2 regions of the Mesorhizobium sp. M0571 genome follow, and region 1 is predicted to be linked to the other one. Evidence: riboswitches for the same ligand, from Rfam matches in the RefSeq annotation. Region 1 holds a riboswitch; the other holds the start of a gene.

The links. Region 1 has a riboswitch for S-adenosylmethionine ahead of metX (homoserine O-acetyltransferase MetX). Riboswitches for the same ligand answer to the same signal wherever they lie in the genome.
Region 2: it holds a riboswitch for S-adenosylmethionine, as region 1 does, so the genes downstream of both, NKI85_RS03825 (O-succinylhomoserine sulfhydrylase) here and metX (homoserine O-acetyltransferase MetX) in region 1, are expected to answer to the same signal.

The regions. Positions count from the first base shown of each region.
Region 1 covers NZ_JAMYQT010000026.1:8,001-19,806, reverse strand. Annotated here, with positions in the region: gene NKI85_RS25585 (pyridoxamine 5'-phosphate oxidase family protein) at 1-534, opposite strand, end outside; gene NKI85_RS25580 (LysR family transcriptional regulator) at 669-1,577, shown strand; gene NKI85_RS25575 (lysophospholipid acyltransferase family protein) at 1,686-2,486, shown strand; gene NKI85_RS25570 (LysE family transporter) at 2,514-3,134, opposite strand; gene NKI85_RS25565 (aldo/keto reductase) at 3,281-4,228, opposite strand; gene NKI85_RS25560 (quinone oxidoreductase family protein) at 4,676-5,656, shown strand; gene NKI85_RS25555 (gamma-glutamylcyclotransferase) at 5,702-6,235, opposite strand; gene NKI85_RS25550 (DUF2125 domain-containing protein) at 6,349-7,350, shown strand; gene NKI85_RS25545 (prephenate/arogenate dehydrogenase family protein) at 7,383-8,318, opposite strand; gene hisC (histidinol-phosphate transaminase) at 8,323-9,432, opposite strand; SAM riboswitch at 9,571-9,648, shown strand; gene metX (homoserine O-acetyltransferase MetX) at 9,742-10,911, shown strand; gene metW (methionine biosynthesis protein MetW) at 10,970-11,584, shown strand.
Region 2 covers NZ_JAMYQT010000002.1:276,961-288,766, forward strand. Annotated here, with positions in the region: gene mmsB (multiple monosaccharide ABC transporter permease) at 1-1,205, shown strand, start outside; gene araD1 (AraD1 family protein) at 1,396-2,388, shown strand; gene NKI85_RS03820 (2'-deoxycytidine 5'-triphosphate deaminase) at 2,428-3,522, opposite strand; SAM riboswitch at 3,668-3,745, shown strand; gene NKI85_RS03825 (O-succinylhomoserine sulfhydrylase) at 3,801-4,988, shown strand; gene NKI85_RS03830 (ceramide glucosyltransferase) at 5,024-6,178, opposite strand; gene apaG (Co2+/Mg2+ efflux facilitator ApaG/CorD) at 6,407-6,799, shown strand; gene NKI85_RS03840 (Hsp33 family molecular chaperone) at 6,806-7,816, opposite strand; gene argF (ornithine carbamoyltransferase) at 7,964-8,875, opposite strand; gene NKI85_RS03850 (aspartate aminotransferase family protein) at 8,890-10,089, opposite strand; gene NKI85_RS03855 (GcrA family cell cycle regulator) at 10,444-10,962, shown strand; gene NKI85_RS03860 (magnesium and cobalt transport protein CorA) at 11,079-11,806, opposite strand, start outside.

The sequences.
Region 1 (11,806 bases):
CGCCACGTCGGCCGCTTCGAAACGCTGCGGGATATGCTGCGAGCAATTGGAATCCCAGGCCGAAACCGCAAACAGGATGACCTGCTCGGGTCGCGCTTTATAGTCGTGCGGCATCAGTCTTGCCGTCAGCTCGGCATCGCCCTCGACGACGCGCGCTTTGCCCCAGATCTTGATGCGCTGCCGCTGCGCATAGTCGATCAGGAACAGGAAAGCCTGCGGGTTGTCGCTGAGGTTGCCCTGAGTGATGAACTGCCTGTTGCCGGAAAAATCGGCAAAGCCGATCGTCCGCTCATCAAGTACCGTGAGGAACCCGGCAGGCCCGCCGCGATGCTGGATGTAAGGCTGGCCATCCGCATTGGCGGTCGACAGGAAGACACTGGTCTGGGCCTCGACGAAAGCGGCGAGATCGGGCGTGATTGCTGCCTGCCAGCCGCCACGCTCCTCGACACGGGCATAGGTCTGGCGCGTGCCCTTGCGGGCCTGGATCGCCTTGACCGTCGGTGTGAAGGCGACATCGCTGGTGTGAGCGTTCATCAAAACCCTCCTGAAGCGCCGAACTGCGCTGCATTACTCACTCCGGAAATAGAGCCTTCCATCTTCGAGATGCAGATGCCATATCTGCAATCTATCCTTCCACTTTTCGGAAGGAGCAATTTTTCGGGAGAGCTATGGATCGCCTCCAGTCCATGTCGCTTTTCGTTGCCGCGGCGGAGACAGGCAGTCTTTCGGCCGCTGGGCGCCGCTTCGGCATTCCGCTGACAACTGTCAGTCGCAAGATTTCGGACCTGGAAAAACACCTGAAGACACGGCTGTTGAATCGCTCGGCGCGGCAGCTGTCACTGACCGACGCGGGCCACGCCTATCTCGCCGCCTGTCGTCGCATTCTCGACGAGGTCGGCGAGGCCGAGCGGACAGCCGCGGGGGAATACAGCGCCCCGACCGGCGAACTGATCGTTACCGCACCGATCGTCTTTGGCCGCCTGCATGTGCTGCCGGTCGTCACCGGCTTCCTCGCCGCCTACCCCGACGTGAGCGTCCGGCTGACGCTCGCCGATCGGATAACCCAGTTGGTCGAGGAGCACATCGATCTCGCCATCCGCATCGGCCAGCTTGCCGATTCGAGCCTGATCGCCCTCCGCCTGGGATCGATCCGCCGCGTCGTTTGCGCGAGCCCGGCCTATCTCGCCGAGCACGGCACGCCGAAAACCCCGCAAGAGCTTGCGGCGCACAGTGCAATCACCTTCGAAGGGCTCACCGCCGCCAGCTGGAGCTTCGCCACCGGCAAGGCCGAATTCGCCGTGCCGATCCGCTCCCGGCTACGGGTCAACACCGCTGAGGCGGCAATCGATGCGGCGATTGCTGGCGTCGGCGTGACCAGGCTGCTTTCCTACCAGATCGCCACCGCAATTCGATCGGGTACGCTACGCCCTGTGCTGCAGGAGTTCGAGCCCGAGCCATGGCCGGTAAGCCTCGTCCATGCCGGCCAGGGGCTGCTGCCGGTGAAGCTGCGCGCGTTCCTCGACTTCGCGGCCCCGCGCCTGAAGCAGCGCCTGGTACAGGCGGCGTGGCAGGCGTGACGGAGACGGCCTATCGCAAGACCGGAACCGATCTCCGGCCTCGCGCCGTTTCCTTTTTGCCGGCGCTTGGTGTAACCAACGCACACCTCCTCACCGGGCACTTGCTGCATGCTCCATATCCGCTCGCTGGCGTTCAATCTCGCCTTCTACCTCAATTTGATCGTCCAGATGATCCTCTGGACCCCGTATTATTTCCTGTCGCCGCGCCATCGCGCCTGGTTTGTGCCGAAATTCTGGTCGCGCACCAGCATGTGGCTCTACGACAAGATCGCCGGCACCAGGAGCGAGATCACAGGCCAGGAAAACCTGCCCAAAGGCTCCTTCATCCTGGCGCCGAAGCACCAATCCTTCTGGGACGCGATCGCCTTCCTGCCGTTCCTCGACGATCCCGTTTACATATTGAAGCGGGAGCTGACCTGGATCCCGTTCTTCGGCTGGTACATCTTGAAAATGCGGATGATTCCGGTCGACCGCGGCAGCCGGTCGAAGGCTTTGAAGATGGTGATCGCCGCGACCAAACAGGAATTGGCGCGCAATCCCCGCCAACTCATCATCTATCCCGAGGGCACGCGCCGGGCGCCGGGCGACGAACCGGTCTATAAATACGGCATCGTCGAACTCTATGCGCAACTTGGCATTCCGGTGGTGCCGGTCGCTCACGTCGCCGGCCTCTATTGGCCGCGCCGTAAATTCCTGCGCTATCCCGGCACGATCAAGGCGCACTTCCTGCCGCCGATCCCGCCCGGCCTCGGCAAGGATGAATTCATGCAACGGCTGATCGGCGAGACGGAAGCCGCCTGCGACCAGCTCCTCGTCGAGGCGGCGCAGACGCCGAACCCGCCGCCGATGCCGCCGACGGCAGTGAAAAGGCTTGGTGAGCTGGACGCGAAACCTGAAATGAAAGGCTGAAACAACAGCCTCAGATGCCGCAAGGGCTCACGGCAGGGCAGCCAGAGCGGCTGTCGCAACCAGCGTCACGGCAAACACCAGATTGACGATCCGCGAAGCCAAGGGTTTGCGCAACATACGTGCAAAGGCCGCGCCGGCGAGAAGCCACAAGAGATGAATGGCAACGATCATCAAGGCGAGGACCGCCAGCTTGGCTGAAACAGCAAGATCGCCGGCGCCAGAAGACGCGCCGGCGAACACGGCGGCAATCGCCAAATCTGGTTGGGGGTGGCCCACCCCAATACGTAACCCACAACGTCCGGGGGTACGGGCCGCACCACCGCCCCCCCCCGCCTGTGGCGGCGCCGTCGCTATCTTGAACGCCAGGTAAAGGATGTAGGCCGCTGAGGCGACCGCCAGCAGCGCCGCAAGCTTCGGCAACGCGGCGAGAACGGCCATGATGCCCGTCGCCACCACCAGCAGCACGAGGATCGTGCCGAAAACGATGCCCGAGGCATAGCGGAGCGAATCACGCAGGCCGAACGCGGCACCGACCGCGGTGACGCTTATCGTCGCCGGTCCCGGGCTGCCCATGACGATGGCCGATGCCAGCACAAGCGCCAGCAATTGCTGCCATAGCTGCTGATCGATAAGAACCTGTGCGGCCATGCGGCGTCCCTGCATCCTGCGACGATGCAGGGACGGTAAGGCAAGGCGGCGGTGCCCGTCTTGAACGATCGTGCAAGCTCGTTCGCGCTCAGCTGACGGATCTACTGCTTGAATATCCTGGATAGATAAGCAGCTCCAAACCGCGGCTAGGCGCTGGCTTTGTCGAGTTCGGCGATATCGTCCGGGCTGAGCTGCAACGACGCGGCACGAACCAGGCTGTCGAGCTGGTCGAGCGTTGTCGCGCTGGCGATCGGAGCGGTGACGCCGGGGCGCGCCATCACCCAGGCAAGCGCCACTTCCGCCTGCTTGGCCGAATGTCTGCCCGACACGGCGTCGAGTGCTGAAAGAATGCGCATGCCGCGCGCGTTGAGATATCCTTTGACACCACCGCCGCGCGGGCTTTTGCCGAGGTCGGCTTCGCTCCGGTACTTGCCGCTTAAAAAGCCCTTGGCGAGGCTGAAATAGGTGATGACGCCGATGTCCTCGGCCGCGCACAGATCGCGCAGCGGACCATCGAAGGACGAGCGGTCGTAGAGATTGTATTCCGGCTGCAGCACCTCGTAGCGCGGCAGGCCGCGCAGGCTTGCTACGTCGAGTGCGGCGCGTAACTGGGCGGCGTCGAGGTTGGAAGCGCCGGCATAGCGGATTTTGCCCGTGTCGAGCAGTTTCTGGTAGGCGCCGAGCGTTTCTTCATAGGGAGTGGCCGGATCAGGCCAGTGCGACAGATAGAGATCGATGGTATCGACCTGCAGCCGCTTCAGCGAGGCGTCGATGGCCTTTTCGATATAGGCGGCGGACAGATCCCTCTTGCCCTGGCCCATGTCCGAACCGACCTTGGTGATGACGACAACCTTGGCGCGGTTCCCGCGGCTCTTCATCCATTTGCCGATGATGGTTTCGGATTCGCCGCCCTGGTGGCCGGGAATCCAGCGCGAATAGGAATCGGCCGTGTCGATGGCGTTGAGGCCGGCGTCGACAAAGCGGTCGAGCAGGTCGAACGAGGTTTTCTCATCGGCGGTCCAGCCGAACACATTGCCGCCCAGAACCAATGGCGCGATGGATAGGTCGGTGCGACCGAGACGACGTTTCTGCAAGGCTGATCTCCATGGTGATTCATGCTGGGGCGGGTGGGAGCCGCCGACCGGGCTAACCTATGGCGTGCCGCGGCAACGTCAAACGCATAGCCTTTTTTCCAGCCCGCCGGCGCTTCACAAAGCCGCGACCCGCCGCGCCCCGTGTCCAGCCAATGGCTATTGGCTCTGGCATCGAAATTCGCCAGGCGGCAGTCCTACGGCGCGATTTCGGCAATGCCGAGTCTGGTGCCTTCAAGAAGCGTCTTCGCCGCCTCAGGACGCTGGTCCCCGATATCCAAACCAGCATTCTCTGAGGAAACATCTGGCAAATTTAGCACATAGATTGTCAAATCTGCCAATTCTGACTTTTGCCGGCCGGCCGTAAGTTCCGCGGCGCCGACGCAAATCTCGGCGCGGTCTGGCCGGGCCCAGACTGTTTGCCCCGGATCGTTTGTTATGGAGACCGGCATGAAAGCAATTGTATTTGACGCAATCGGCTCGCCGCGCGACGTGCTCTATGTGGACGACCTGCCGATGCCGCGGATCGGCGACGGCGAGGTGCTGGTCAGGATGGTCTCGGCCTCGATCAATCCGGGCGACTTCCTGTTTATCCAGAATCTCTATCCCGAACCGAAGAAGCCGCATTTTCCCCGGCAGATCGCGGGAAACCATGGCGCCGGCATCGTCGAAGCCGTCGGCGCGAACGTCTTGCTGGATCCGGGCACGCTTGTCGCGTTCAGCTATTATGGCAGTTGGGCCGAGTACGCGGCCATTCCCGCCGAATGGCTGATCCCGTTGCCTGCCGGCTATCCGGTCGAACGCGCCGGGCAGATGGTGAACCCCATTACCGCGTGGGATCTGATGGTGGATTCCCGTGTGCAGCCTGGCCAGTGGCTGGCTGTCACGGCCGGCTATTCGTCGATTTCGACAATGGTGATGCAGTTCGCCCAACGACGCGGCATCAACGTCATCGCGCTGGTGCGGCGCTCGCACCAAAGCTTTGACCTGAAGACGCTTGGCGCCGCCGCCATTCTTGACCTTTCGGACTTGAAGGCAAGCATCCGGGAAGCGGTGATGGATATCACCGGTGGCGCCGGATTGAACGGGATTATCGACAATGTCGGCGGACCTGCCAGCGGCGAATTGATCCGCACCCTGGCGCTCGGCGGGCAGATGGTGATCAATGGCGGCATGAGTGCCGAGCGCTTCGAACTGCACAATTTCGATGTGTTGCTGAGCGGCGTCGAAATCAGGGCGAATATCTATCGCTACTTCTTTTCGCCGCCGGTCGAAGCCGACCGGCCTGTGCTACGCGAGATCATCGACATCTTCGGCCAGCCCGGCTTCCACGTTCCTGTCGGCGGTCTCCACCCGCTGACCGAGTTCAAGCTTGCCGTGGCAAACAGCCTGGATCGCGCCGATCTTGGAAAACAGATTTTCAGGATGTAGCCCGGACCACGACACCGAAAACATCATGGTCAACGATAACAGAAGCTACGTCGCGATCCGTCTTGTCACCTCTTCCAGCCAGTGGTCGCTTATACCCAGTGCTTCGAGGTGCTCCAGCGTGCTGAGCACGTAGTCCTCATTCCTCCCCGACTGGCCGACGGCGCCGCGAACGACGGCCGCCGCCGCCGCCGCGTCGAGTGCACCGGCATATTGCTCATGGCTGCGGTCCACGACATAGGCGATGGCTTCGACCGTCTCGCCCCCATCCGTCTCACTCTTGTCGAGGCGAACGCTGAGCATACGTTCGAGATAGACGTTGGTGACCAGCTCACGTTCGCGCAGATAGGTGATGACCTCGTTGCGCAGCTCGCCTGGAACCCGGAACGCCAGCCCGATGCAGGAGCCGCCGCGGTCGAGGCCGAGCACCAGGCCCGGCCGTTCGCGCGTGCCGCGATGCACGAAAGAATAAACGCAGAGCGAACGGCGGTAGCCATGCAGGCGGGCGCGCCGCGTCTCGACATGCGCGAATCCCGGTCGCCAGATCAGTGAGCCGTAGCCAAAAACCCAAAAATCGCCCATATCGCCAAGCCTGATTGTGACGACCACCCCACCGGTGGTGTTTCAGTCCGTCTACCTGTTGTTGCCGCAAGCGACAGCCCACCCATGCCACCCGCGTTAACGAAAGCCGCAGCATGACGTCAAGTGACGAGCGCCCGCCGCCCAACCAACGTCGCCGCCTGTTGTGGCTTGCCGCTTTCATCCTCGTGCTGTTCGGCATCTACAGCGCCGGCTGGTTCTACCTGGCGGACCTGGTCGAGAGCGCAGCCGGCAAGGCGGTGACCGATCTCGACGAAAAGGGCATCAAGGCCGACTGCGCCAATCTCGCGGTCAGCGGCTATCCCTTCAGCTTCACCGTTTCCTGCGACAGTCTGGCTTACGAGGACGACAGCCGCAACGTCGCTGCCTCAACCGGCAAAATCAACGCCGCCACGCAGATCATACGGCTTCTGTCGCCTGCCGCCGAGCTCAGGGGGCCGCTCAGGACCTCGGTTCCCGGCATGACGCCGCTGTGGATCGACTGGGATGATTTGCAAGCCGGCATGAAGCTGTCTTGGCCGCTGCCGAGGCACCTCTCGCTGCAGGCGGAAGGCCTGTCCGGCCAGACCGATCCGGCGGACGATACCGATCCCGTCTCGCTGTTCAGTGCCGGAACCGCCGCAGGGCAATTGCGTCCAAACGGCCAGGATATCGACTATGCCGGCAATTTCACCGATCTCGAAATCGATGCGGCGGCCATCGACGGGCGCGTCTTGCCGCCGTTCGACGGCAGTGGCGACGTGACGCTGAAGAACGGCGTGGCGCTGATCAAGACAAATCCGAAGAGCCTGCGCGGCCAGGCTGCCGAAATCCACAAGCTCGATCTGTCGTCCGGAACTGCGCGCATCACCGTTTCCGGACCGCTGTCGGTCGACGACGACGGTCTCATAAATGCCGACCTGACGATCAAGCTCAACGATCCAAAGGCCGTGGCGGCAATCCTCGCCACCGCCATCCCCGAGCAGAAGAAAGAGATCCAAGCCGGCTTTGCCGGACTGGCGCTGCTCGGCAACCAGCCGTCGATGCCGCTGAAGATCGTCAAGGGCAAGGCCTCGCTCGGCTTCATCCCGCTAGGCAAGATCAAGCCGCTCGATTAGGCGGTCTGGCCTGCGATCGGCTTGCCGCGGGCTTACCCCTTTACCGGGTGTTCGACTGCCTGGCGGCCGAAATCCGGCGCGTCGATGTCCTGGCCCGCCTCGATGATCGAACGGCGGACGGCGCGGGTGCGGGTGAACAGGTCGAACAGTTTTTCGCCGTCGCCCCAGCGGATCGCCCGTTGTAGCGACGCTAGATCCTCGGAAAACCGCGCCAGCATTTCGAGGATAGCGTCCTTGTTGTGCAGGCAGACGTCGCGCCACATCGTCGGGTCGGAAGCCGCAAGACGGGTGAAGTCGCGAAAGCCGGAGGCCGAGTACTTGATGACCTCGGACTTGGTCACCGACTCCAGATCGTCGGCGGTACCGACGATGTTATAGGCGATGATGTGCGGCAGGTGCGAAACGATGGCCAGCGTCATGTCGTGATGCTGGGGGTCCATGGTGTCGATGTTGGAGCCGCAGCGGCGCCAGAATTCGGATAGCTTTTCCAGCGCCTCGGCATCGGTGCCGGGCAGCGGCGTGAAGATGCACCAGCGGTTCTCGAACAGTTCGGCAAAACCGGCATCCGGTCCCGATTTTTCGGTGCCGGCCAGCGGATGGCCGGGAATGAAGTGAACGCCCGCCGGCACATGCGGCTGCATCTGCGCGATCACCGACGCCTTGGTCGAGCCGACATCGGTGAGGATGGCGCCCTTTTTCAGCGCCGGTGCGATCTCCGCGGCGACCGTGCCCGAAGAGCCGACCGGCACCGAAACGATGACCAGATCGGCGTCGCGAACCGCTTCTTCCGCATCCGTCGTGTAGGTGTCGCCAAGGCCAAGTTGGCTGGCCCGCGCCAGCGTCGCTTCGCTGCGCGTCGAAATGGCGACTTGGCCGGCGAGTCCTTCGCGGCGGATGACCCGCGCCAGCGACGAACCGATCAGGCCGATGCCGACCAGCGCGATCTTTTCGAACATCGGTGATGTCATGGTTCTAGCTTTTCAGAAATGTCGCGAGTGCGGCGACAACGCCGCGATTGGCCTCTTCGGTGCCGATGCTCATGCGCAGCGCGTTCGGAAATCCGTAGCCGGAAACCCGCCGCAATATGTAGCCGCGCTGGCTGAGATAGTCGTCGGCGGCCGCCGCCGAATGCTTTTCGTCCTCGGGAAAGTGGATGAGGATGAAATTGCCGACGCTCGGCGTCACCCGCAGCCCGAGCCCGGTCAATTGCTCGCTCAGCCAGGCCAGCCAGGTCTCGTTATGGGCGACGCTGCGCTCGATATGGACGCGGTCGCGGATCGCGGCGATGCCGGCCTCGATCGCCGTCGCATTGACGTTGAAGGGGCCGCGCACGCGGTTGATCGCATCGACGATGTGCATTGGCGCATACATCCAGCCGATCCGCGCCCCGCCAAGGCCCAATTTCGAGAAGGTCCGCGTCATGACGACATTATCGGTGCCGCCCACCAGTTCGACACCGGCTTCATAGTCGTTGCGCCGGACATATTCGGCATAGGCGGCATCCAGCACCAGAAGCACGTTTCGCGGCAGGCCGGCATGCAGGCGGCGCACTTCCTGGAACGGCACGTAAGTGCCGGTTGGATTGTTGGGATTGGCAAGGAAGATGATCCTGGTACGCGGCGTCACCGCGGCCAGTATTGCATCGATATCGGCGCGTTCATCGGTCTCCTTGACCGTCACCGGGACAGCACCGGCCGACTGTATGTAGATCTTGTAGACCATGAAGCCGTGTTCGGTGATGATCGCCTCGTCGCCGGGAGCGAGGTAGGTCTGCGCAAGCAGGCCCAGGATCTCGTCGGAACCGTTGGAGCAGATGATGTTCGCCGGATTGAGCCCATGCACCTCAGCGATCGCTTCCCTCAGGCGCCTGGCGCTGCCGTCGGGATAGACCGCGAGCTTGTCGGCAACCGCGCGCGCGGCCTCTATTGCTTTCGGCGAAGGACCGAGCGGGTTCTCGTTCGACGACAGTTTGTGGACCTTGGCGACACCGGCGGGCGCCGTGCTCTTGCCGGGCACATAGGCTTCGATGTCCATGATGCCGGCGCGGGGCGTTGGACGTGTCTGGTCCGGTGTCTGGCTCATATTATGAAATCCGTCGAGGGTGCCTCCATCCGAAGGCCGCAGCGGAAATACAAGCCATGGCCCGGAATGTCGAGGGGCGGCAATTCAGGATGAAGAACTTGCCGTTGACGAAGCCACGCGCGAGTCATAGAAGAGCAGCGACAGTTCCGTGGTGATTTGGCCGGTCGGCTTGCAGCCACGTTAAACAACTTGCTAAAGGGCCGTTTGCATCTTGTAACCGGCTTTGCGAAGGCATGGCCGGTTTTTTGTTGCCCTGACTGGTTGTTGCCCCAGACCGGCGGACAACTGAAGGCGGGGCAAGGAGATGTGATGGTCGCTCTGCGCGCTCGAAAAACCAACAACGAGGCCGACCAGCCGTCGAGCCCGGTGTTGCGTTTCGGCGCCGACAAGCCGCTCAAGCTCGACGCCGGCACGCTGCTGTCGCCGTTCCAGATCGCCTACCAGACCTATGGCACGCTCAACGATGCGCGCTCCAATGCCATCCTCGTCTGCCATGCGCTGACCGGCGACCAGCATGTCGCCAACACCAATCCGGTGACCGGCAAGCCGGGCTGGTGGGAGGTGCTGATCGGCCCCGGCAAGATCATCGACACCGACCGCTTCTTCGTCATCTCGTCCAACGTCATCGGCGGCTGCCTCGGTTCCACCGGCCCCGCCTCGACCGATCCCGCCACCGGCAAGCCTTACGGGCTCGACCTGCCGATCATCACCATCCGTGACATGGTGCGCGCGCAGCTGATGCTGGTCGAGCATTTCGGCATCGAAAAGCTGTTCAGCGTGCTAGGCGGCTCGATGGGCGGCATGCAGGTGCTGCAATGGGCCTCCAGCTATCCCGAGCGCGTCTTCTCGGCGCTGCCGATCGCCACCGGCGCCCGCCATTCCTCGCAGAACATCGCTTTCCACGAGGTCGGCAGGCAGGCGGTGATGGCCGATCCGGACTGGCATGGCGGCAAATATTTCGAGCATGGCAAGCGGCCGGAAAAGGGGCTGGCGGTGGCGCGCATGGCCGCCCACATCACCTATCTGTCGGAAGCAGCGCTGCACCGCAAGTTCGGCCGTAACCTGCAGGACCGCGAAGTTTTGACCTTCGGTTTCGATGCCGACTTCCAGATCGAGAGCTATCTGCGCCATCAGGGCATGACCTTCGTCGATCGCTTCGATGCCAATTCCTATCTCTACATGACCCGGGCGATGGACTATTTCGATCTCGCCGCCGACCATGGCGGCCGGCTGGCCGATGCCTTCGCCGGCACCAAGACGCGCTTCTGCCTGGTCTCCTTCACCAGCGACTGGCTGTTCCCGACCGAGGAGAGCCGCTCGGTCGTCCACGCGCTGAACGCGGCCGGCGCTTCGGTATCGTTCGTCGAGATCGAGACCGACCGCGGCCACGATGCCTTCCTGCTCGACGAGCCGGAACTGTTCGCCGCCATCAAAGGCTTCATCGCCTCGGCCGCGCGGGCGAGAGGGCTCGGCGCATGACCCCGAAAAGTTGCAGACTTTTCGGATCAGGATCATGCGCCAAGCAGAAGGCGAAGCCATGAGCGTCAACCGCGCCCAGCGCGTCGACCTCGAAGTCGTCGCCGCGCTCATCCCGCCGCAGTCGCGGGTGCTGGACGTCGGTTCCGGCGACGGCCTGCTGCTCGAATTGCTGCAGGAGACCAAGAAGGTCGATGGCCGCGGGCTGGAGCTGTCGCAGCGCGGCGTCAACGAATGCGTGGCGCGCGGCCTGTCGGTCGTCCAGGGGGATGCCGACAAGGACCTCGAATTCTACCCCGACAAGGGTTTCGACTTCGTCGTTTTGTCGCAGACCTTGCAGGCGACCCGCAATCCGAAGCTGGTGCTCGACGAGTTGCTCCGGATCGGCAACCGCGCCATCGTCTCTTTCCCCAATTTCGGCCATTGGCGGGTGCGCTTTTCGCTGCTCTTCAACGGCCGCATGCCGGTGACCAAGGACCTGCCCTATTCCTGGTACGACACGCCCAACATCCATTTCTGCACCATTCGCGACTTCGTCAATCTGTGCGACGAGCTTGGCGCGACCGTAGAAAAGGCAACTGCGCTCGACGCCAACGGCCAGAGGATCGGCTTCTCCATGCCGTGGTGGTTCTGGAACTTTTTCGGTCAGCAAGCGGTGTTTCTGCTGAAACGATAGGTTTAACCGGCAGAAACCACGAACCACTGATCTGCGCGGCAAAACCCACCGTTATCCTGACATTCCGCCTTACATGATCGCTCGGCAGATCATCGCCGACGCGTTTCTTCCGGGCTTCGCGCGGGCCTTGCCGACCATGCCGAGAAAATTTCTGACCAGCACCGATGATTTCGGCACGCCTGCGCTGTCCTTGTCGATGAGCGCGCCTGGATGGTCCGGCGG
Region 2 (11,806 bases), on a different contig from region 1:
CCAATCTGCGCGAATACGGCCTGATCCTGGCGCTGATAGCCATCATGGTGTTCTTCCAGTTCACGACGTCCGGAACGCTGTTCAAGCCGGTGAACCTGAGCAACCTGGTGCAGCAGAACAGCTTCATCATCGTGATGGCACTGGGCATGCTTTTGGTGATCGTCTCTGGCCATATCGATCTCAGCGTCGGCTCCGTCGCCGGCTTCATCGGCGCGCTGGCGGCGATGATGATGGTCATCTGGCCGCTCGGCCCTTTGAGCAATCCGCTGGTAGTGTCGATCATCTGCCTGATCGTGGGCGGCGCAATCGGCGCGGCACAAGGCTACTGGATTGCCTATCACCGAATACCGAGCTTCATCGTCACGCTGGCGGGCATGCTGATCTTCCGCGGCATCTGCCAGGCGCTGCTGGGTGGCGGGTCTTCCGTGGGGCCGCTTCCAGTCGGCTTCAAGGCGCTCAGTTCCGGCTTCATTCCGGACGTGATCGGCCCATTGACGCTGATACCACCGACGGTGAACGCCGCCGGCAAAACCATTGTCGGCAGCGGCCTGACGCTGCACATGACGACGATCTTGATCGGCCTCGTCGCCGTGCTCGCCTACGCCTATTTCGGGCTCAGGGCGCGGCGCAGCCGCGAGCGGCATGGCTACGAAGCCGAACCCTTCTCGCTGTTCGTCGTCAAGACCCTGGTGACCAGCGCGCTGGCGCTGTTTCTGGTCTACCAGTTCGCCACCTACAGAGGCCTGCCAATCGTTCTCATGGTGATGGGCGTGCTGATCGCGTTGTTCGTCTTCGTTACCAAACGCATGACGATCGGCCGCCGCATCTATGCGATGGGCGGCAATGCCAAGGCAGCGCAGCTATCGGGCATCAAGACCGAACGGCTGACGTTGATGGTGTTCATCAATATGGGCGTGCTGTCGGCACTCGGCGGCCTGATTATCGCGGCGCGCCTGGGGCAGGCTGTGCCGGCGGCGGGCCTCGGCAGCGAGCTCGACGTCATCGCCGCGGTGTTCATTGGTGGCGCTTCGGCGATGGGCGGCGTCGGCCAGGTCATCGGCGCGGTGGTCGGCGGTTTCATCATGGGTGTCATGAACAACGGCATGTCGATCATGGGCGTCAATGTCGACTGGCAGCAGGTGGTCAAAGGCCTGGTGCTGCTCGGCGCTGTCGTCTTCGACGTCTACAACAAGAACAAGGCTTGAGAGGCAACCAGGAGGCATACGGGTCACATCGCGGCGCTGCCGGGCGGCGCAAAGAAGTCCCCCGAGGGACCTGATCCGCGAGCGCAATCCGGACGAAGAATTTCAACCGAGGCGCGGACAGGGTCCGAGCCGCGCAGGGTAGGGTTTGCCAAGGAAGGCAGACCAGGCCCGCAATTCAGAGAGGGTTACCATGCTGATCTCACAGATCCTCGACGACGCCGAGACGATCCGCGTCGTTGCCCGCAACGGCGGCAAGACCCGCGTCATCAACGGCGCGCGCAGCGTCTATTCGCTGGCGATGGAAGCCGCCCGCACCGGCAGCGGGCTCGTCGCCCTGATCGAGCGCAAGGGCTTTGGCGAAACCGTCGATCTCGACGCCGCCTACAAGAAAGGGCGGCTGCTGTCGCCGATCAACCATCCCGATCCCGCGCATCTCCATCTCACCGGCACCGGGCTGACGCATCTCGGCTCCGCCGCGACCCGCGATTCAATGCACAAGAAGCTCAGCACGGACGGCGAGGAACAACTGACCGATTCCATGAAGATGTTCCGCATGGGCCTGGAAGGTGGCAAGCCGGCGAAAGGCCAAACCGGCGTGCAGCCGGAATGGTTCTACAAGGGTAACGGCACCATGGCAGTGGCGCCCGGCGCGGCGCTTATGTCGCCCGCCTTCGCCCAGGATGCCGGCGAGGAGCCGGAAATCGCCGGCATCTATGTAATCGGCGACGACGGCGCCCCGTTCCGCGTCGGCTTCACGCTGTCGAACGAGTTTTCCGACCATGTCACCGAACGCGTGAACTACCTCTTCCTCGCCCATTCCAAGCTGCGCAACGCCTCGTTCGGGCCAGAAATCCTGATCGGCGACCTGCCGTCCGACATCCGCGGCGCTTCACGCATCCTGCGCGACGGCAAGCTGCTTTGGGAAAAGCCGTTCCTGTCGGGCGAGGCGAACATGTCGCACACCATTAGCAATCTCGAGCATCACCACTTCAAATACTCGGCCTTCCGCCAGCCGGGCGACGTCCATGTGCACATGTTCGGTACGGCGACGCTGTCCTTCGCCGACGGCATCAGGACCGAGGCCGGCGACGTGTTCGAGATCGAGGCGCAGGATTTCGGTCTGCCGCTGCGCAACCCGCTCGAAATCGAGCAGCCGGTGAAGGTCGCCGTGAAGGCGCTTTGAACCGGGCATAACCCGCAAGCAAGGGAAGCAAGGGAAAGATCAGCGCGCGGCGCGGAAATGCTTGGACAGCTTCAGGCCCTGTGCCTGATAGTTGGAGCCGAGATCGGTGCCGTAGAGCGCCTGCGGCCGTTTCAGCATGTGCTCGTAGACCAGCCGTCCGACGATCTGGCCGTGGTCGAGGATGAACGGCACTTCGTGGCTGCGCACCTCGAGCACCGCCCGGCTGCCGGTGCCGCCCGACGCCGAATGACCGAAACCCGGATCGAAGAAGCCGGCATAGTGGACGCGGAATTCGCCGACCAGCGGATCGAACGGCGTCATTTCGGCGGCGTAGAGCGGCGGCACATGCACCGCCTCGCGCGACACCAGGATGTAGAATTCATCCGGGTCGAGCACCAGCTCGCCGGCGCCGCTCTTATAGAGCGGCTCCCAGAAATCGACGACATCCTGCGCGGCGCGCTTGTCGACATCGACGAGGCCAGTGTGGTGCTTGCCGCGATAGCCGACCAGCCCGTCCTTGTCGCCGTCGAGGTCGATCGACAGCGCGATGCCGCCGCCTGAGATGTTGGGCGGCTCGGTGGCGACCAGCATCTCGGCGCGATGCAAGTCGTGCAACTCGCTTTCAGACAAAAGCGCATTGCCGGTGCGGAACCTGATCTGCGACAGCCGCGAGCCGGTGCGCACGACGATCGGGAAGGTGCGCGGGCTGACCTCCAGATAGAGCGGACCTTCGTAGCCGGCGGTGATCTTGTCGAACTCGTGGCCACGGTCGGTCATTACCCGGGTGAAGATGTCGAGCCGTCCGGTCGAGCTCTTCGGGTTAGCCGAAGCCGAAATATGCGGGGGCAGCGCCAGGCTTTCGAGCAGCGGCACGATGTAGACGCAGCCGGTTTCCAGCACGGCACCTTCGGCGAGGTTGATCTCGTGCAACTTCAGCCGGTCGAGCTTGTCGACAACCCTGTGGTCCGGGCCGGGCAAGAAGGAAGCACGCACCCGCCAGGCCTTGTCGCCGAGCCTCAGGTCAAGGCTGGCCGGCTGGATCTGATCGGCATCGAGCGCGCGCGGCGACTTCAGCGCGCCCGACTGGAACAGCGCGGAAATATTCTGATCGGGAAGAATGCCTGTCTGCCGCAAGGGTCTGGCTCCGCTCGAACGCCGGGCGAGGTCTTGTTCTGTCGCAGGTCCTTGCCACAAACCGTGGGATGCCTTCGGCACCTGCTTGGTACAACCCTCTTAATCATACCGGCAATTGACGCAAGCGCGGTGCGGGTCTAAAGGGTCGTTATCCCGTGGTGATTTGGCCGGTCGGCTTGCAGCCACGTTAAACAAGTCGCTAAAGGACCGTCTGGCCGCAAGGCCGTATGGACCGGTTGCGACTTTCGCGACCGGTTTTTTGTTGTTTGGATAGGGTAATGATCAAGAAGCGCGACTGGAAGCCTCAGACCGCACTCGTGCATGCCGGGACGCTGCGTTCCGGCTTCGGCGAGACCTCCGAGGCGATGTATCTCACCCAAGGCTATGTCTACGAGACGGCGCAAGCGGCGGAAGCCCGCTTCAAGGGCGAGGAGCCGGGCTTCATCTATTCGCGCTATGCCAATCCGACGGTCGACATGTTCGAAAAGCGCATGTGCGCGCTGGAAGGCGCCGAGGACGCGCGCGCCACGGCGTCCGGCATGGCGGCGGTGACGGCAGCACTGCTGTGCAGCGCCAAAGCGGGCGACCATATCGTGGCGGCGCGCGCACTGTTCGGCTCCTGCCGCTGGGTGGTCGAGACGCTGGCGCCGAAATACGGCATCGAGGCAACGCTGGTCGACGGCACCGACATCGCCAATTGGGAAAAAGCGGTCAAGCCCAACACCAAACTGTTCTTCCTGGAAAGCCCGACCAATCCGACGCTGGAGGTGGTCGACATCGCCGCCGTCGCGGCGCTTGCCAACTCGATCGGCGCCAGGCTGATCGTCGACAATGTCTTCGCCACGCCCTTGCAGCAAAAACCCTTGCAGCTCGGCGCCCACATCGTCGTCTATTCGGCCACGAAGCATATTGACGGCCAAGGGCGCTGCCTTGGCGGCGTTATCTTGTCGGACAAGAAATGGATCGACGAGAATCTGCATGACTATTTCCGCCACACCGGGCCCAGCCTCTCGCCCTTCAATGCCTGGACCCTGCTGAAAGGCCTGGAGACGCTGCCGCTGCGTGTGCGACAGCAGACGGAAAGTGCCGGCCGGATCGCGGACTTTCTCGCCGAGCGCCCGGAAATCGCCCGCGTCATCTATCCCGGCCGCGCCGACCACCCGCAAGCGGCCGTGGTCAAGAAGCAGATGTCGGGCGGCTCGACGCTGATCTGCCTCGATGTGAAGGGCGGCAAGCCGGCGGCCTTTGCCTTCCAGAACGCGCTCGACATCGTGCTGATTTCCAACAATCTCGGCGACGCCAAGAGCCTGATCACCCATCCCGCGACGACCACGCACAAGAACTTGACCGATGAGGCCCGCGCCGAGCTCGGCATCGGACCGGGCACGCTCAGGCTTTCCGTCGGCCTGGAAGATACCGACGATCTGCTCGAAGATATCGAACAAGCGCTGAGAGCTGCCGGATAAGGGGCTGACCGAACAGAGGTGAGCGGGACGTGCCCTCAGGCGCCGGACGGGGTCTCTTCCAGTTCCGCGACGGCCTTGGTTTGGATGGTCATCACGTTGCCGCGCCAGTCGACGGCGCTGCTCAGCCAGCCGCGCGCCCAAATGGCGGGAAGCATCACGTCCCGCGCCATCATCGCCGGGATGGTGCGCAGCGACAGGTGCCATCCCTTGGCTGAGGCCAGGGCGCATTCCGGCAGGTAGGCCGCGACCAGCACGGCAATGGCGGTGGCCGGTAGGCTGACGCCGGCATCCGCCGCCGCGATCAGCGCAAGCACCAGCGGCGGCGCCGCGCCGATCAGGATCTCGGGGGCGAAGAACAGCGCAAAGGTGACGCGGCGCAGGCGTGCCCAGCGGGCCTGCCGGGACCAGATCTCGCCCAACGTGCGCCGGGCGAGCGGCTGTTCGAAGGGCGAGGCGACAAGGTTGACGCGCAATCCGAGCCGGTTCACCAGCTTGGTCGCGGCGGCGTCCTCGGCGATCTCGGCGGCCAGCGCGCGGATGCCGCCATTGGCGTCGAGCATCGGCTTGTTCCACAACATGCTCTTGCCCTGGGCAAAGCCGAGACCGAGCGCCTCGCCGGCATATTGCCAGCGCGCCTGCAGCGGGTTGAGAAAGGCGCATTCGACCTCCCCCCAAAACCCGTCCGGTCGCGAGCCGATCGGCGTCGAGCAGACAAGGCCGGTATCGGGCCGCCATGCCGCCATCAGCTGCTGGACATAATCGCTCGGCATAAGCACGTTGGAATCGGCAAGGATGACCCAGCGATAATGCGCTGCTTCCCAACCCTTCACGCAATTGTTGAGTTTCGGATTGCCGCTGATGCGGTCGTCGCCGACAAGCAGCCGGGCGCGTATAGCTGGAAAACGCGCCATTGCGGCGGTGATCGGCTTGACCACCGGGTCGTCGGCATGGGCGACGCAGAAGATGAGTTCGTAGCGCGGCCAGTCGAGTGAGAAGGCGCGCTCCAGCGTCTCATCGGCAAACGGCTCGACGCCGCGCGCCGGGACGACGATCGATACCGGCGGCGCGTTGGCGGCGGGCGGTGCGATCCTGGCTGGTCGCTTCAGCTTCAGCGAAGCTAACAGGATGCTGGCGAGATTTGAAAGAAGGAGGGCTATGGAAAGGAGGGCGGCTGCGAACGTCGGTTCCATCGATATCTGGTCACTCCAGAAATGTCGGCCGCATGACGGCCGTTTTCAACAATTCGACAGAACGCTGAGTCGCCCGGCACAAGCCTGCACACCATCATTGTCGTGTGTCACTCAAATGACATTGTTTTTCGGCACCTGCGCTTGAGATCGGGCAAGGAGACGACGCGCATCGTTGACCAAACTGCGCTGAGCGTCGAAAATTCCGTCTACATGGCTTTGGAGCAGTTTATGTACAGTGCCGTCACCCGCAACATCGAAGTGCAGGTCAGGCCGTTCTATCTGGAGGATCACTCCGACCCGCCGCAAAACCGCTATGTCTGGGGCTACCAGGTGACCATCGACAATCAGTCGGACGAGTTCGTGCAGCTTCTGTCGCGCTACTGGCACATTACCGACGGCACCGGCAAGGTCGAGGAAGTGCGCGGCCCCGGGGTCGTCGGCGAGCAACCCGGACTCAACCCCGGCGACAGCTATCAGTATACGTCTGGATGCCCGCTCTCGACCCCGTCCGGCATCATGGTCGGGCACTACACAATGCGCAACAAGCGGGGCGAAACGTTCGACGTCGCCATCCCCGCCTTCTCGCTCGATTTGCCGGGCACGCGGCGCACCGTCAATTGACGGCCGTCATCCGGCCGCTGCAAACTCCGCCGGGTCGAAGTCATATTGTTTCGAGCAGAATTCGCAGGCGACGTGAATGCTGCCATCCTCGGTGCTGTCCCTGATCTCCTCGGCGGAAAAACCTTCGAGGATGCCGCGGATCTTCTCCCTCGAGCATGAGCACTGGTCGGCGACCGGCGCGCCGCCGAAGACGCGGACGCCATGCTCGTGGAACAGCCGGTAAAGCAGCCGCTCGGCACCGATCGTCGGATCGATCAGCTCGGTCGGTTCAATGGTACCAAGCAGCGCCAGCAGTTCCTGCCAGGAATTGTCGGTCGGGTCGTGAATTTCCTCACGCGGATCGCCGTCGCCGCCGGGAAGGTCAGGCACGCGCATGCGCTCTGGCGACTGCGGCAGGAACTGTGCCAACAGGCCACCGGCGCGCCATTGCTCGCGGGCACCGCCGACGCCGGGCGTCAGAAGCTTGGCCACCGAAAGCCGAAGGTCGGTCGGAATCTGCTCCGACTGGCGGAAATAGGTCCGTGCGGCTTCCTCCAGTGTGACGCCGTCAAGCTGGACGATGCCCTGGTAACGTTGCGTGTGGGCGCCCTGGTCGATGGTCAGCGCCAGGACGCCGCTGCCGAGCAGCGTCTGCGGTGACGTCTCGCCGGCGGCCGTCAAAGCCTCCAGCCGGTCGGCATCGAAGCGGGCATAGGCGCGCAGCGCGTGCGGCGTGGAGAAATCCGCGACCAGCATGTCGACCGGCCCGTCGGTGCGGGTCTGCAGAATGAACTTGCCCTCGAACTTCAGCGAAGTTCCGAGCAGTACCGTCAGCACACAGGCTTCGGCCAGTAGCCGGCCCACCGGCTCGGGATAGTCGTGGCGGCTGAGGATGGCATCGAGCATCGGCCCGAGCTGGACGGTGCGGCCGCGCACGTCGAGCGGGCCGACCTCGAACGGCACGACATGGTCGTCGCCGGCATAGCCGAATTCGCCGAGCTTGGGTTGATATTCAGCCAATTGATGAGTTTCCAACATGACAAAGCTCCGGGGCGCGGCGATGCCGCCCTTCGGGGCGCATGCGACGAGACGCGCTCGATTTGCGTGATGCGCCTGAGATAGGCACCACGCACTCCCGGATCAAGGCGGCCCGGATCGGGCCGGCCCGGATCACGGCGGCCCGGATCAAGCGCCCAGGCACCAGGCCAAAACCGCCTTCTGGGCATGGAGCCGGTTCTCGGCCTCGTCAAACACCACCGAATGCGGCCCGTCGATGACCTCGTCGGTGACCTCTTCGCCGCGATGCGCCGGCAGACAGTGCATGAACAGCGCGTCCGGTTTGGCCTTCGCCATCAACGCCGCATTGACCTGGTAGGGCAAGAAGACATTGTGGCCGCGGGCACGGTGCTCCTGGCCCATCGACACCCAGCAGTCGGTGACGATGCAGTCGGCCTCGTGAACGGCCTCCTCGGGCGAACGGGTGAATTTCAGCTTGCCGCCATTGGCTTTCGCCCAGTCGACATGCTTCTGAGCCGGTTCGCTGCCCTCGGGCACGGCGACGTTCAGCTTGAAGCGGAACCGCGCAGAGGCCTCCAGTAAGGAATGCAGGACGTTGTTGCCGTCGCCAGTCCAGGCGATCGTCTTGCCGGCCACCGGACCGCGATGCTCTTCGAAGGTCATGATGTCGGCCATCAACTGGCAGGGATGGGTCTCGTCGGTCAGCCCGTTGATGACGGGGACCGTAGCGTTTTCCGTCAGTTCCAGCAGCCGGTCATGCGAGGTGGTGCGGATCATGATGGCATCGACATAACGCGACAGCACCTTGGCCGTGTCGGCGATGGTCTCGGAGCGGCCAAGCTGCATCTCGGTGCCAGTCAGCATGATCGTCTCGCCACCCAGCTGCCGCATGCCGACGTCGAACGACACGCGCGTGCGCGTCGAGGGCTTGTCGAAGATCATCGCCAGCACCTTGCCTTCGAGCGGCTTGGTGCGTTCGCCGGCCTTGAGCCTTGCTTTTCGTACAGCCGCATCGTCCAGCATGAAGCGCAGATCGCCTTCGGAAACGGCGGAAAGATCGGTGAAATGGCGAAGGGACATCAGGAATTCCAGGATTACTTCGCGGCGGCAGCGACGATGGCATCCGCCAGGCTCTTGGCGCCGGCACGAATGCGCTCGAGCGCCTCGTGGATCTCGGCATCGGTGACGGTGAGAGGCGGCAGCAGGCGGATAACGTTGTCGCCGGCCGGAACCGTCAAGAGATGCTGGTCGCGCAGTGCCACCGTGACCTTGGTGTTGGGCATCGCGCATTTAAGGCCGAGCATCAGGCCGGTGCCCCTGATGCTTTCGATAACGTCCGGAAATTCGTCGGCGACACCGGCCAGCCCCTGCTTCAGGAGCAGTGCCTTGCGCCGGACGTCATCGAGGAAGCTGTCTTCCAGCACCACGTCGAGCACGGCGTTGCCGACCGCCATCGCCAGCGGATTGCCGCCAAAGGTAGTGCCGTGCACGCCGGCGGTCATCCCAACCGCTGCCTCCTCGGTGGCGAGGCAGGCGCCCATCGGGAAGCCGCCGCCGATGCCCTTGGCGACCGCCATGATGTCGGGTGTGATACCCGCCCACTCATGCGCGAACAGCTTTCCGGTGCGGCCGACGCCGCATTGGACCTCGTCGAAAATCAGGAGCAAGCCGTGCTGATCGCAGAGCTGCCTGAGCCGCTTCAGCGATTGCGTCGGCACTTGCCTGATGCCGCCCTCGCCCTGCACCGGCTCGATCAGGATCGCCGCGGTTTCAGGCGTGATCGCCTTTTCGGCGGCGTCGATGTCGTCGAAGCCGACCTGGTCGAAGCCGTCGACTTTGGGGCCGAAACCTTCCAGATATTTGTACTGGCCGCCGGCGGCGATGGTCGCCAGGGTGCGGCCGTGGAAGGCGCCTTCGAAGGTGATGGTGCGGAAGCGCTCGGGATGGCCCTTGACGAAGTGGTAGCGCCGCGCCGTCTTGATGGCGCATTCGAGCGCCTCTGCGCCGGAATTGGTGAAGAACACCTTGTCGGCGAAGCTGGCATCGGCCAGCCGCTCGCCGAGCCGGCCCTGTCCCGGAATCTCGTACAGATTGGAGACATGCCAGAGCTTGGCGGCCTGCTCGGTGAGGGCCGCGACCAGATGCGGATGGCTGTAGCCCAATGAATTCACGGCGATGCCGCCGGCGAAATCGAGATATCGCTCGCCCTTGTCGGTGACCAGCCACGTGCCTTCCCCGTGGTCGAAAGCCAAGGGTGCGCGAACAAAGGTCTCGAAAAGCGCCGAACCGCTCATTATATGCGTCTCCGGAACCGGAAAATCAAAAAGCCGCCAAAGCGGCGGCCCTTGTGGCTTATCGTGTTTTTCGGCCGTGAAGTCAACGAAAAGGTCGCGCAAGGAAGCGCGGCAAGCCCTCCAGCAGGACGCCGGCTCATAAGCGACCGGGCAAGTTGGGGAAAACCGAAAAAACCGATTCGTGTTGGCCTCGGGACTCTTGTCACCGAGTCCGCGCATAAGGTAATTGTAGTAGAGAAATAACTAGATTTCGTGCGGCGGACCTAATCACCCGATATATGTGGTGTCTGCCCGGCAGAAGCCGGGTCGGGAATGGATTCCGATTGCCGCACATTTCAGCAGGAGCGCGGTCTCATGAACTGGACTGACGAGCGAGTCGAACTTCTCAGAAAATTGTGGTCGGAGGGCCTCAGCGCCAGCCAGATCGCTGCACAGCTTGGCGGGGTCAGCCGCAATGCGGTGATCGGTAAAGTGCACCGGCTGAAACTATCCGGCCGCGGACGCACGACCGCCTCACCGGCACGCCAGAAGAAGACGGTCCAGGGATCGACGATCCAGAAATCGGTGTCGCGGGCGGCAAGCGCTACGCGCCATGTCACCACGTCGATCGGCGCGACCGCGCTCAAGGCGCAATTCGACGCCGAACCGGTGTCGCGCCACTATATCCGCCCGGTCGAAAACGTCGTCGTGCCGATCTCGCGGCATCTGCAACTCGTCGAGCTGAACGAGCGCACCTGCAAATGGCCGAATGGCGATCCGCTTTCCGAAGACTTCCATTTCTGCGGCAACGACGCCGCCGAAACCGGGCCCTACTGCAAATACCACGCCCGCGTGGCGTTCCAGCCGGCTTCGGAGCGGCGGCGGAGCAGGTGAATGGTGAATGGTGAATGGTGAATGGTGAATGGTGAATGGTGAATGGTGAATGGATATCCGGGCCGAAGGCCGACATGTGAACTGATTTTAACTATTCACCATTTACTATTCACTATTCACAACCACCCGTTCTTGCGAAACCGCCAGTAGAGAAACGTGCAGATCAGGGCGATTGCCGCCAGTACGGCCGGGTAGCCATATTCCATCCTCAGTTCCGGCATGTCGCTGAAATTCATGCCGTAGATGCCGGCGAATGCTGTCGGCACGGCCAAGATGGCGGCCCATGAGGCAAGCTTCTTGGAGATCGCCGTCTCCTGGCTCTGACCGACCAGAAGGCTCGCCTCGAAGGCGAAGGCGAGAACCTCACGCAGGCTGTCGATCTTTTCCTGGACAGTGCGGATATGGTCGGTGACGTCGCGAAACAGTGGGTGCATGGCTGTATGAATTTGCGGCAGATCGGCGCTGGTCAGCCGCCGGCAGACCTCCACCAGCGGCAGGGCCGCATTACGCAGGCGCAAGAGATCGCGGCGCAGCATGTAAAGCCGCTCGATGTCGGAGCCGGTCATCGGTTTCAGCAGAACCTTGTCCTCGATCGCCTCGACCTCGTTTTCGATCTGCTCGAGCACCGGCATGTAGTTGTCGACGATGAAATCGAGAATGGCGTAGAGGACGAAATCCTCGCCCTTGGCGAGGGAATGCGGACAGCTTTCCCAATGCTGGCGAACGGCGGCGTAGGAGGTCGACGGGCCATGCCTGACGCTGACGATGTAGCCGGCGCCGACGAACAGATGCGTCTCGCCGAAGGTGACACGGCTGTCGATCAACTGCGCCGTGCGGGCAACGA